3 regions of the Actinoplanes derwentensis genome follow, and region 3 is predicted to be linked to each of the others. Evidence: riboswitches for the same ligand, from Rfam matches in the RefSeq annotation. Region 3 holds a riboswitch; each other region holds the start of a gene.
What was found. A riboswitch is a leader RNA that binds a small molecule or an ion and turns the genes downstream of it on or off. The one in region 3 is predicted to bind cobalamin.
Positions count from the first base shown of each region.

Region 1: linked by a shared signal. The riboswitch ahead of BLU81_RS00770 (VWA domain-containing protein) and the one ahead of BLU81_RS08930 (MerR family transcriptional regulator) in region 3 are both predicted to bind cobalamin.
Region 2: linked by a shared signal. The riboswitch ahead of cobN (cobaltochelatase subunit CobN) and the one ahead of BLU81_RS08930 (MerR family transcriptional regulator) in region 3 are both predicted to bind cobalamin.

Region 1 covers NZ_LT629758.1:169,593-172,860, forward strand. Annotated here, with positions in the region: gene BLU81_RS00765 (gluconokinase) at 1-889, shown strand, start outside; cobalamin riboswitch at 1,019-1,172, shown strand; gene BLU81_RS00770 (VWA domain-containing protein) at 1,205-3,268, shown strand, end outside.
Region 2 covers NZ_LT629758.1:9,279,060-9,282,327, forward strand. Annotated here, with positions in the region: gene BLU81_RS41530 (precorrin-3B synthase) at 1-1,187, opposite strand, end outside; cobalamin riboswitch at 1,295-1,417, shown strand; gene cobN (cobaltochelatase subunit CobN) at 1,456-3,268, shown strand, end outside.
Region 3 covers NZ_LT629758.1:1,944,378-1,947,645, reverse strand. Annotated here, with positions in the region: gene metE (5-methyltetrahydropteroyltriglutamate--homocysteine S-methyltransferase) at 1-400, shown strand, start outside; gene BLU81_RS08935 ((2Fe-2S)-binding protein) at 440-1,159, opposite strand; gene BLU81_RS08930 (MerR family transcriptional regulator) at 1,195-2,052, opposite strand; cobalamin riboswitch at 2,108-2,255, opposite strand; gene BLU81_RS08925 (TetR/AcrR family transcriptional regulator) at 2,253-2,915, opposite strand; gene BLU81_RS08920 (SDR family oxidoreductase) at 3,020-3,268, shown strand, end outside.

The DNA.
Region 1 (3,268 bases), 1.8 Mb from region 3:
GGAGACTCCACTGATCATCGGCGCCGCCGACGGGCCGCTCGCCAACCTCGGCGTCGGCGCGGTCTCGCCCGGCGTCGGTGCGGTCTCCCTCGGCACCAGTGGTGCCCTGCGCACCGTCGTCGGCGCTCCCACCAGCGACAACGCCGGGCGGCTGTTCTGCTACGCCCTCACCGAGGACCGCTGGGTCATCGGCGGGGCCGTCAACAACGCCGGTTCGGTGGTCCGCTGGGCCGGTCAGGCCCTGGACCCCGGCACTGCCGGTTCGTCTCGTGGTTCCGGTGGTGAGGACGACGACGACCGCGACGCCCGGCTGCTCGACGAGGCGGCCGGGATCGTGGCCGGCAGCGAGGGCCTGCTCTGCCTGCCCTACCTGCTCGGCGAACGGGCGCCCTGGTGGCGGCCCGGCATGCGGGGCGCCTACCTCGGGCTGCGCCGCGAACACGGCCGGCCGCACCTGGTCCGCGCCGCCGTCGAAGGCGTCTGCCAGCAACTCGCCCTGGTCCGGGACTCCTTCGACGCCGAAGGTAACCCGCTCACCGAGATCCGGGCCACCGGCGGAGCCGCCGCCTCCCGGCTGTGGATCACCGTGCTCGCGTCGGCTCTGGACCTGCCGGTGACCGTCGCCGACGTGCCCGAGGGCACCGCGCTCGGCGCCTGCCTGCTGGCCCGGCACGCCCTCGGCGAACTCCCCGACCTCGACCAGGCCGCCGCCCTCGTCCCCACCGGCACACCCACCCGGCCTGACCCGGCCGACGCCGCCCTCTACCGGCGGCTGCGCCCACTGGTGGAGAAGTCCGCGCTCGCAGTCCTCGACGTGGTCACCGAACTCGACCGGATCGCCCCCGAACCCCTGCCCGCCACCGAGAAGGCCGTCCCCGCCGGATCGTGACCACGCCGGGTCCGGACCGAACCCGAAGTCACCACGCTCACCCGCCCGCTTCCCGGCGTGGTGACCTGGGGTGCGAATCGCACCCCAGGTCACCACACTGAAGGGGCTGCCGTGATGTCGCCGGCCGTGACCTACCCCGCGTTGACGGGTTACTCGCCGGTCCGGAAGAGTGACCGGCGAGCGGTAGCGGAGGAACCCGGTGCGAATCCGGGACGGTCCCGCCACTGTGACCGGGGAAATCGCCCCGGGAGCCAGGAACTCCGGCCGCTCGCGACAACCGACAGCGGGCGTGGACACCCGCCGGAAGGGACCCTGGTGACGAATCCGTACCCGTTCTCGGCCGTGGTGGGCCTCGACGACCTCCGACTGGCCCTGCTGCTCACCTCGGTCTCCCCGGCCGTCGGCGGTGTCCTGGTCCGAGGTGAGAAAGGTACCGCCAAGAGCACCGTGGTCCGGGCTCTCGCCGGTCTCCTCCCGCACGTCGAGGTGGTGCACGGCTGCCGGTTCGCCTGCGACCCGGACGCGCCCGACCCCGGCTGCCCGGACGGCCCGCACACCCTCGGCGGCCCGGCACTGTCCCGTCCGGCCAGCCTCGTCGAACTCCCCGTCGGCGCCACCGAGGACCGGGTCGTCGGCACTCTCGACCTGCAGCGGGCCCTCAGCGACGGGGTCAAGGCGTACGAGCCCGGCCTACTCGCCGCCGCCCACCGCGGCGTCCTCTACGTCGACGAGGTGAACCTACTCCCGGACCACCTGGTCGACCTGCTCCTGGACGCCGCCGCGATGGGCCGCGCCCACGTCGAGCGCGACGGCGTCTCGGTCAAACACGCCGCCCGGTTCCTGCTGGTCGGCACCATGAACCCGGAAGAGGGCGAACCCCGCCCCCAACTCGTCGACCGGTTCGGCCTGGTCGTCACGGTCGCCGCGCCCCGCGACGCCCGCCAGCGCGCCGAAGTGGTCCGGCGGCGCCTGGCCTACGAGGCGGATCCGGCCGGTTTCGCGGCCCGCTACGTCGCCGACGAGCAGGTCTACGAGGCTCGCATCGCCGCCGCCCGCGCCCAGCTCCCGTCGGTGGTGCTGCCTGACGCCGAACTGGACCGGATCGCCCGCGTCTGCCTCGCCTACGGCGTGGACGGCATGCGCGCCGACATCGTGGTGGCCCGCTGCGCAGTGGCCCTGGCCGCCTGGCACGGCCGCGACCGGGTGACCGCCGACGACGTCCGCGACGCCGCCCGGCTGGCCCTGCCGCACCGCCGCCGCACCGACCCGCTCGACCCGCCCGGCACCGACGAGGAGAAACTCGACGAGGCCCTGGCCGAAGCCGAACGCCAGGCCGAAGAAGACCGCCAGGCCGAAGCCGAACGCCAGGCCGAGCAGGATCGCCGCGCCGACGACCCCGACGGCCCGGATCCGGACGCCGACCCCGACGGTTCCGGCGACGGCCCCGGTGACGACGACCCGGACGGTCCCGGCGGTGGTGGCGGTCCGCGTGACACCGGTGGCCCGTCCGGCACGGACAACCCCGGCACAGACCACCCCCTTGCTGGTACGGACCCCAGCCCCGCACCGCCGAGTTCCCCTTCCCCGTCCGACAGCGACGATCAGTCCACCACGCCCTCGCCGACCATCCCGGCCGCTGGTGTCGCGGTCGCTGCGGGCACCGCCTACCGCACCCGCACGTTCCGCATCGCGGCCCGCGGCGAGGGCGGCCACGCCGGCCGCCGCTCCCCGGCTTTCGCCCGCCGCGGCCGGGTCGTCGGCAGCCGCCTCCCGCAGGGCAAACTCTCCGGCGCCCCACACCTGTTCGCCACCCTCCGCGCCGCGCTGGACCGGACGGCCTTGGACCGGACGGCCTCGGACCGGACCACGGACCGGGCCGTGTTGGACCGGACCGCCCTCGACCGGGCCGCGCCCGACGGCTGGTCGTCGGGTTCAGGCGGCCTCCTCGCCAGTGGTCGTTCCGCTCCGGGTGGTCTTGCTCCGGGCATCATCTCGTCGTCGGATCCCGTGCACCCGTCGGTCGTCCGGCCCGCCGGTGGCCTCTCGGCTCGTCCGGTCGGTGGGGGCGCTGGGCGGGGGATCCGGGTGCTGCCTCGGGACCTTCGGGAGTCGGTTCATGTGGGGCGGGAGGCGAACCTCGTGCTCTTCGTGGTGGACGCCTCCGGGTCGATGGCCGCGCGGAAACGCATGACACTTGTCAAGACCGCGGTGCTGTCGCTGTTGCGGGACGCCTATCAGCGGCGGGACCGGATCGGGATGATCACGTTCCGGGGGAGTGACGCCGACGTCGTGCTGCCGCCCACCTCCAGCCATGAGGTCGGGGTGCAGCGGCTGGCCGCTCTGCGTACCGGTGGCCGGACCCCGCTCGCCGCCGGTCTG
Region 2 (3,268 bases), 3.3 Mb from region 3:
GTGGCCTCGGCCAGGACGTGCGGGCCGGCCGGGCTGCCGCAGGCTCGCGCGCATCCGGCCCAGTGGACCGGCAGCCCGTCGACGAACCGGGCCGCGGCGACGGCGTCGGCCCGCACGTCGGCCAGCGATTTCGCGCACCCGGGCCGCCCGGCGCACGCGGTCACCCCGGACCACGGCGAGCCGGGCGTCACCGCGAGACCCGCTCCGGCCAGGCGATCCGCCCACGGCTGCGCCGCCTCCGGCGGCAGATCAGCCACCAGCACCCCGCGCCACGGCGTCACCACCAGATGGTCGGCGTCTTCCAGGACCCGCAGCTGTACGCCGGTCAACCGGCCCAACGGCACCAGGGCCGCGACCGCCACGAGCCCGTCCTGCTGGGGCACGATCCCGATCAGGTCACCCGGCTCCGTGGCACCGACCGGAACCGCGACCTCGACCGCCACCGGCGTCAGACCGAGCGCCGCCACGACCCTGGCCGACACCCGCCCCGGGCCGTCCCGAAGCTCCCGCAGCCGCCACACCGCTGAACCGCCGGCCAGCCGAACATCCTGCCGCGTGTCCTGTTGCACGTCCGTCCGGGTGTCGCGTTGCACGTCGCGTTCGGACAGGAACGCGTGCGCGGCCGCGATCAGCGCCGGAGCCACCTGAGTGGACTCCACCCGCACCCCGGTGTCGTGCCCGGCGAACCGGACAGCGAACAACGGATCCGCCGATTCACCCTGGTCATCGCTCACTCCGACGGGGATCGCCGCGACGTCCGAGGCGAGTGGGACATGCCCGATCGCGAACAGGAACTTCCCCGGCAGAGCGGGCAGCAGCGGGTCACCGAGGATCGCCCGGTCGAGCTCGTCCACCAGCACGCGCAACGCTTTGACGGGCAGGGGCGGGGCCGCGATGTTCCGTACGTTGTCGTGGGTCGTCGAAGGCAGCAGACCGGCCGACCGCAACCGGGCCGCCAGAGCCGGCGCATCGCCGGGACCCAAGCCTCTGAGCTGCAGGTTGGCACGCGAGGTCAACTCCAGCGCGCCGTCACCGAACTCCTCGGCCAGCTCCCGCAGCGACCGCAACCGCGCCCCGGACAGCATCCCGCCGGGCAGCCGCACCCGAGCCAGCATGCCGTCGGCCGCGGCGTGCAGCCGCAGAGCGCCGGGGCAGGCATCGGTCTCGGAGGTTCGACGGTGAGCCATGGCCCGGATACTACGGCCGCCCTCCGACACGAATTCACCTTCGGTGGGCCGTGGTCGGGAGCGTCACAGCGCCGGGTTCGCCTTGACGCGGGACACCGGGGTTCGGGAAGCTCAGGGGGCTCAACGGGCGGCGACGCCGCGGAGGAAGCCGGTGTGAGTCCGGCGCGGTCCCGCCACTGTCACCAGGGTTTTCTCCTGGCAGCCAGGAACTCCGGTCGCCGCCTTTCCTTTTCTACCCGGGGCGCGGACCCCGAGGGGGAGTGCGCGCGTGTTCCTGCTGCTGTCGACATCCGACACCGATCTGCTCAGCGCCCGGGCCAGTGGCTCGCCATGGCGTCTCGCCAACCCGGCCCGCACCGGCGTCGCCGATCTTCCGGCCCTGCTCGACGGGGTCGAGCTGGTGGTGGTGCGCATTCTCGGCGGTCGCCGCGCCTGGGAGGCGGGCCTCGACTCGCTGCTCGCGGGCACCGTGCCGGTGCTGGTGCTCGGTGGCGAGCAGGCCCCCGACGCCGAGTTGATGAGACTGTCCACGGTGCCGGCCGGCGTGGCCGCGGAAGCGCACGTCTACCTGGCCCAGGGCGGTTCGGAGAACCTCACCGCACTGCACGACTTCCTCTCCGACACGGTGCTGCTGACCGGCAACGGTTTCGCGCCCGCGGTCGCCGCGCCGGAGTGGGGCCCGCTGCCCCGCGAGGCCGCGCCCGGCACCGGCCCGTCGACCGTGGCGGTGCTCTACTACCGGGCCCATCACATGGCCGGCAACACCGCCTTCGTCGAGGCTCTCAGTCAGGCGATCGAGGCCAAGGGCGCCCGGGCGCTGCCGATCTACACGGCATCGCTGCGGACCGCGTCGCCCGAGCTGCTCGCCGAGTTGCGTAAGGCGGACGCCCTGGTGGTGACGGTGCTGGCGGCCGGCGGCACCAAACCGGCCACGGTGGGCGCGGGCGGCGACGACGAGGCGTGGGATGTCGGCGTCCTCGCCGACCTCGACGTGCCGATCCTGCAGGGCCTCTGTCTGACCAGCTCACGGGCCGCCTGGGAGGCCAGTGCCGACGGTCTGACACCGTTGGACGCGGCGACGCAGGTGGCGATCCCCGAGTTCGACGGCCGGATCATCACGGTGCCGTTCTCGTTCAAGGAGATCGACGAGGACGGGCTGTCGGTCTACGTGGCCGACCCCGAGCGGGCGTCCCGGGTCGCCGGGATCGCGGTGTCGCACGCCCGACTGCGGCATCTGCCGCCCGCGGAGCGCAAGGTCGCGCTGATGCTGTCGGCCTACCCGACGAAACACTCCCGGATCGGCAACGCCGTCGGTCTCGACACCCCGGCTTCGGCTGTCGCGCTGCTCGCCGCCCTCGACGGTCAGGGCTACAAGATCGGAGACTTCGGGTCGTACGACGGTGACGGCCTGATCCACACCTTGATCGCGGCCGGCGGCCAGGACCCGGACTGGCTGACCGAGGAGCAGTTGGCCGCCAACCCGGTGCGGATCTCCGGTGAGCGTTACGCGGCGTGGTTCGCGACCCTGCCGGCGGACTTCCGGGAGAGCGTCCAGCAGCATTGGGGCCCGCCGCCCGGCGAGCTGTACACCGATCAGGGCGACATCGTGCTGGCCGCGCTCCGTGACGAGAACATCGTCGTGATGGTGCAGCCGCCGCGCGGTTTCGGGGCCAACCCGGTGGCCATCTACCACGACCCCGACCTGCCGCCGAGCCACCACTACCTGGCCGCCTACCGGTGGCTGGCCGACGACTTCGGCGCCCACGCGGTGGTGCACGTCGGAAAGCACGGCAACCTGGAATGGCTGCCGGGGAAGAACGTCGGCATGTCCGCTTCGGACGGCACCGACGCGGCCCTCGGTGACCTGCCGCTGATCTACCCGTTCCTGGTCAACGACCCGGGCGAGGGCACCCAGGCCAAACGCCGGGCGCACGCCACCCTGGTCGACCACCTGATCCCGCCGATGGCCCGGGCCGAGTCGTACGGCGACATCGCCCGCCTGGAGCAGTTGCTCGACGAGCATGCCAACATCGCCGCCCTCGACCCGGCCAAACTGCCGGCCATCCGGGCCCAGATCTGGA
Region 3 (3,268 bases):
CTGGGCGGTCGGCGCGTTCCGCCTGGCCACCAGCGGTGTCACCGACGCCACCCAGATCCACACCCACCTGTGCTATTCCGAGTTCGGCGAGGTGATCGGCGCGATCGACGCCCTCGACGCGGACGTGACGAGCATCGAGGCGTCCCGTTCCAAGATGGAGGTGCTCGACGACCTGGCCACCATCGGCTACCGCCGCGGCGTCGGCCCAGGCGTGTGGGACATCCACTCGCCGCGCGTGCCGTCCCAGCAGGAGGTCGTCGCGTCGTTGCGGCTCGCGGCCGAGGCGGTTCCGGCGCGCCGCCTGTGGGTGAACCCGGACTGCGGCTTGAAGACCCGCGGGTACGAGGAGACCGAGGCGTCCCTGCGTCACCTGGTAGCGGCGGCCGCTGAACTGCGCTAGCCCTCTGCGCGGGTGGAGGGTTCGGGCGCCCGAACCCTCCTAACCCGGCCGCCGGGTGTTCAGCACGCAGTCGCCGCAGGTGCCGCCGCCGGGGATGCGGTAGTAGAGGCAGCAGTTGTTGCGGGCCAGGTACCAGCGGGCCCGCGCCGGATCGGGCCGGGTCAGGGTGGCGGTTCCCCGCAGTGGCGGCAGTTCGAGACACCCGGTGACCAGGGTCGCGGCGGTTTCGGCGGCGCCCGGCATCGCGTCGGCGATCATGCCCGCCGCACCGCCCAGCGCCGAGGCGACATTGCCCCACAGCACCTGCGGCGACAGCCGGAACCGCTCACGGAAGACGTCGAGCACCGGCTCGACCAGACCCCGGATCGCGGTACGCGAGAAGAGTTCGGCTGTGCCGGGCCCGCTGTCGAGTCCGTGCCAGGCGATCGGAATCGGTCCCGCCTCGACCTGCCGCCACCACAGCCGTTCCACGTCGGCGATCGGCAGGACGCCGCCGGTGGCCACCGCCCCGAGCAGCGGTGACAGCAGCCGCGACGCGAGCCCGAGGAAGATGATCGACGCCGCGGCCCGCTCGTCGATGTCCGCGTGGTCCAGCCCGCCGAGCCCGGCCAGGGTCCGCCGCCCGATCCGAACCCGCTGGGCGATCACGTCAGGGTCGAGCAGTTCCCGCACCGGCCGCCAGCCGGGTTCACCGTCGTAGGGTTCCCACGCGAAGTAGGGGCCGAGCCGGGCCGCCGCTTCCAGAGCCGCCCCGGTCACGCCGCGACCGTTCCGGCCATCCTGTTTTCGAAGGGTCACGCCGCGACCAGCCCGGCGACTGCCGCCACCGCGTCGGCGAGGTGTGGGCACGCCCGGCCTCGTCCGGCTTCGACGACGGCCGGCCGCCACGCCGGGTCACCGATGCAGGGTGCGAGGATTTCCGCCGGCATCGGTCCGGGACCGTCGCACCAGAGCACCACGACCGCGGGCCGGGCCCGGGCCACCGCGCCGCCGATCACCTCCCCGCACAGGCCGGCGCCGAGGTGTATCGAAGCGGTTCCGCGTTCGGCGAGCGCGGCGGCGAGTGCGTCGAGGGCGGCCACGTCCCGGCCGTGGTCGGCGGCCATCAGCAGCACCGAGACCGGCGTACCCGCAGGTGGGCGGGGCACCGCGGCAAAAACCTCACTGAGGGTACGGGTGAGCAGCCGCCGCGCGATCGCCTTGCGCGTCTCCGGGTAGCGGGCGTGCCCGATGTGACTGAACGCGGGCCCGGCCATGGTGTGCCAGGTGTGCACGACACCATGCCCGGCCACCGAGGCCGCCAGGGTCTCCCGCAGGGTGAGCACGTCCATCCGGCGGGCGGCCCGGGCCAGCCCACGGGCTTCCGCGTCGGTACCAGGGTCACCGCACGGACGGTCGGCAGTCCATGATGTGGTCTCGCGGCGGGCCTGCCGGGCGGCCTCGGCCGCGGGCACTCCTCGGGTGGTCAGCTGCGCCATCACGGTCAGCGCGGCGACGTCGTGCGAGGTGTAGCGCCGATGCCGCCCGGACTCGTGCCCGGACGGGCCGAGTCCGTACCGCTGGTGCCAGGTCCGCAAGGTGGTCGGGGCGACACCGAGCCGCCGGGCGAGTATCCCGGCACTCAGCCGCTCCTCGACCGGCGCGTGCATCATCAGCTGTTCTCCCACCGCCGACCCGCCCTCGAGGTCACCGACAACACCACACCAGGTCAGGCGCGGGCAGTGGCAGGTATTCGGACTCGCGGGCACGCACCGTCGCCCACTCACCGCTGCGGGGCAGTCCCGGCTTCCCACCGGGTTCCCTCTTACGACACCCGATCTGGCGAACCGGGCGAACCGACTGCCCACCCATCCTACGGGGTACGCCCCATCCGTCCCGACACCGATCGTCTCGTCCCGGCCGCCCTATTCCCCGCGCCGTCGAGGGCGTTGTCGACCAGGGCGATGGCGAATTCCTCGGTCAGGGGGGCGTCGGGGATGAGCAGGCGGTGGTAGCACGCTCCCCAGAGCTGGTCGACGAGAATGCCGAGGTCGAGGTCGTCGCGCAGCTGACCACGCTCGCGGGCCCGTTCGAAGGCCGCCATGGCGAGCGCGCGGCGGGTGGCCGAGTAGTGCAGTGAGAACGCCGCGGACAGCTCGGGGTCGGTCTGCGCCACCCCGATCAGTCCCGCGAGGATCGCGCCGGTGCCGTCGGTGTTGAGGAGCCTGACGAAGGTGCAGAGCTGTGCGGTGATGTCGGCGCGGATGTCGCCGGTGTCGGGGAACTCCAGAATGGGTTCACTGTGGGTGAAGTAGGCCTCCGCTGCCAGTGCCCCGGCGGACGGCCACCACTTGTACAGGGTCATCTTGCTGGAGCCGGCCGCGGTGGCGACCCGGTCGAACGTGACCGCCTTGATCCCCTCGCTCAGCAGCAGCTCGGTGGCGGCACGCAACACGCCTGCCCGGACCTCGGCGGCCGGCCGGCGGCCACGTCCTCGTCGCTGCGGTGCCACCGGGGGCGACGACTGCTCAGCCATGGTCGTTCCTCTCGTCTCGACAACTCCGCCCTCAGATTAGTGGACAACTAGTCTTTATCTCGCTACGGTTATATGGACACCTAGTCCACATACCTGGAGGGCACATGTCCGGCAACCTCACTCCCACCCGCGTCGCCATCGTGACCGGAGGATCCGGCGGCATCGGTCGCGCCGTCGCCGAGCGCCTGGCCGCCGACGGCATCGCCGTGGTGGTGCACTACAGCGGCAACGAGGCCAAGGCCGAGGACGCGGTGAAGCAGATCGTCGCCGCAGGCGGCCAGGCCACCGCGTTCGGCGGCGACGTCGCCGACCCCGCGGAGATGGCGGCGTTGTTCCAGCACGCCACGGACACC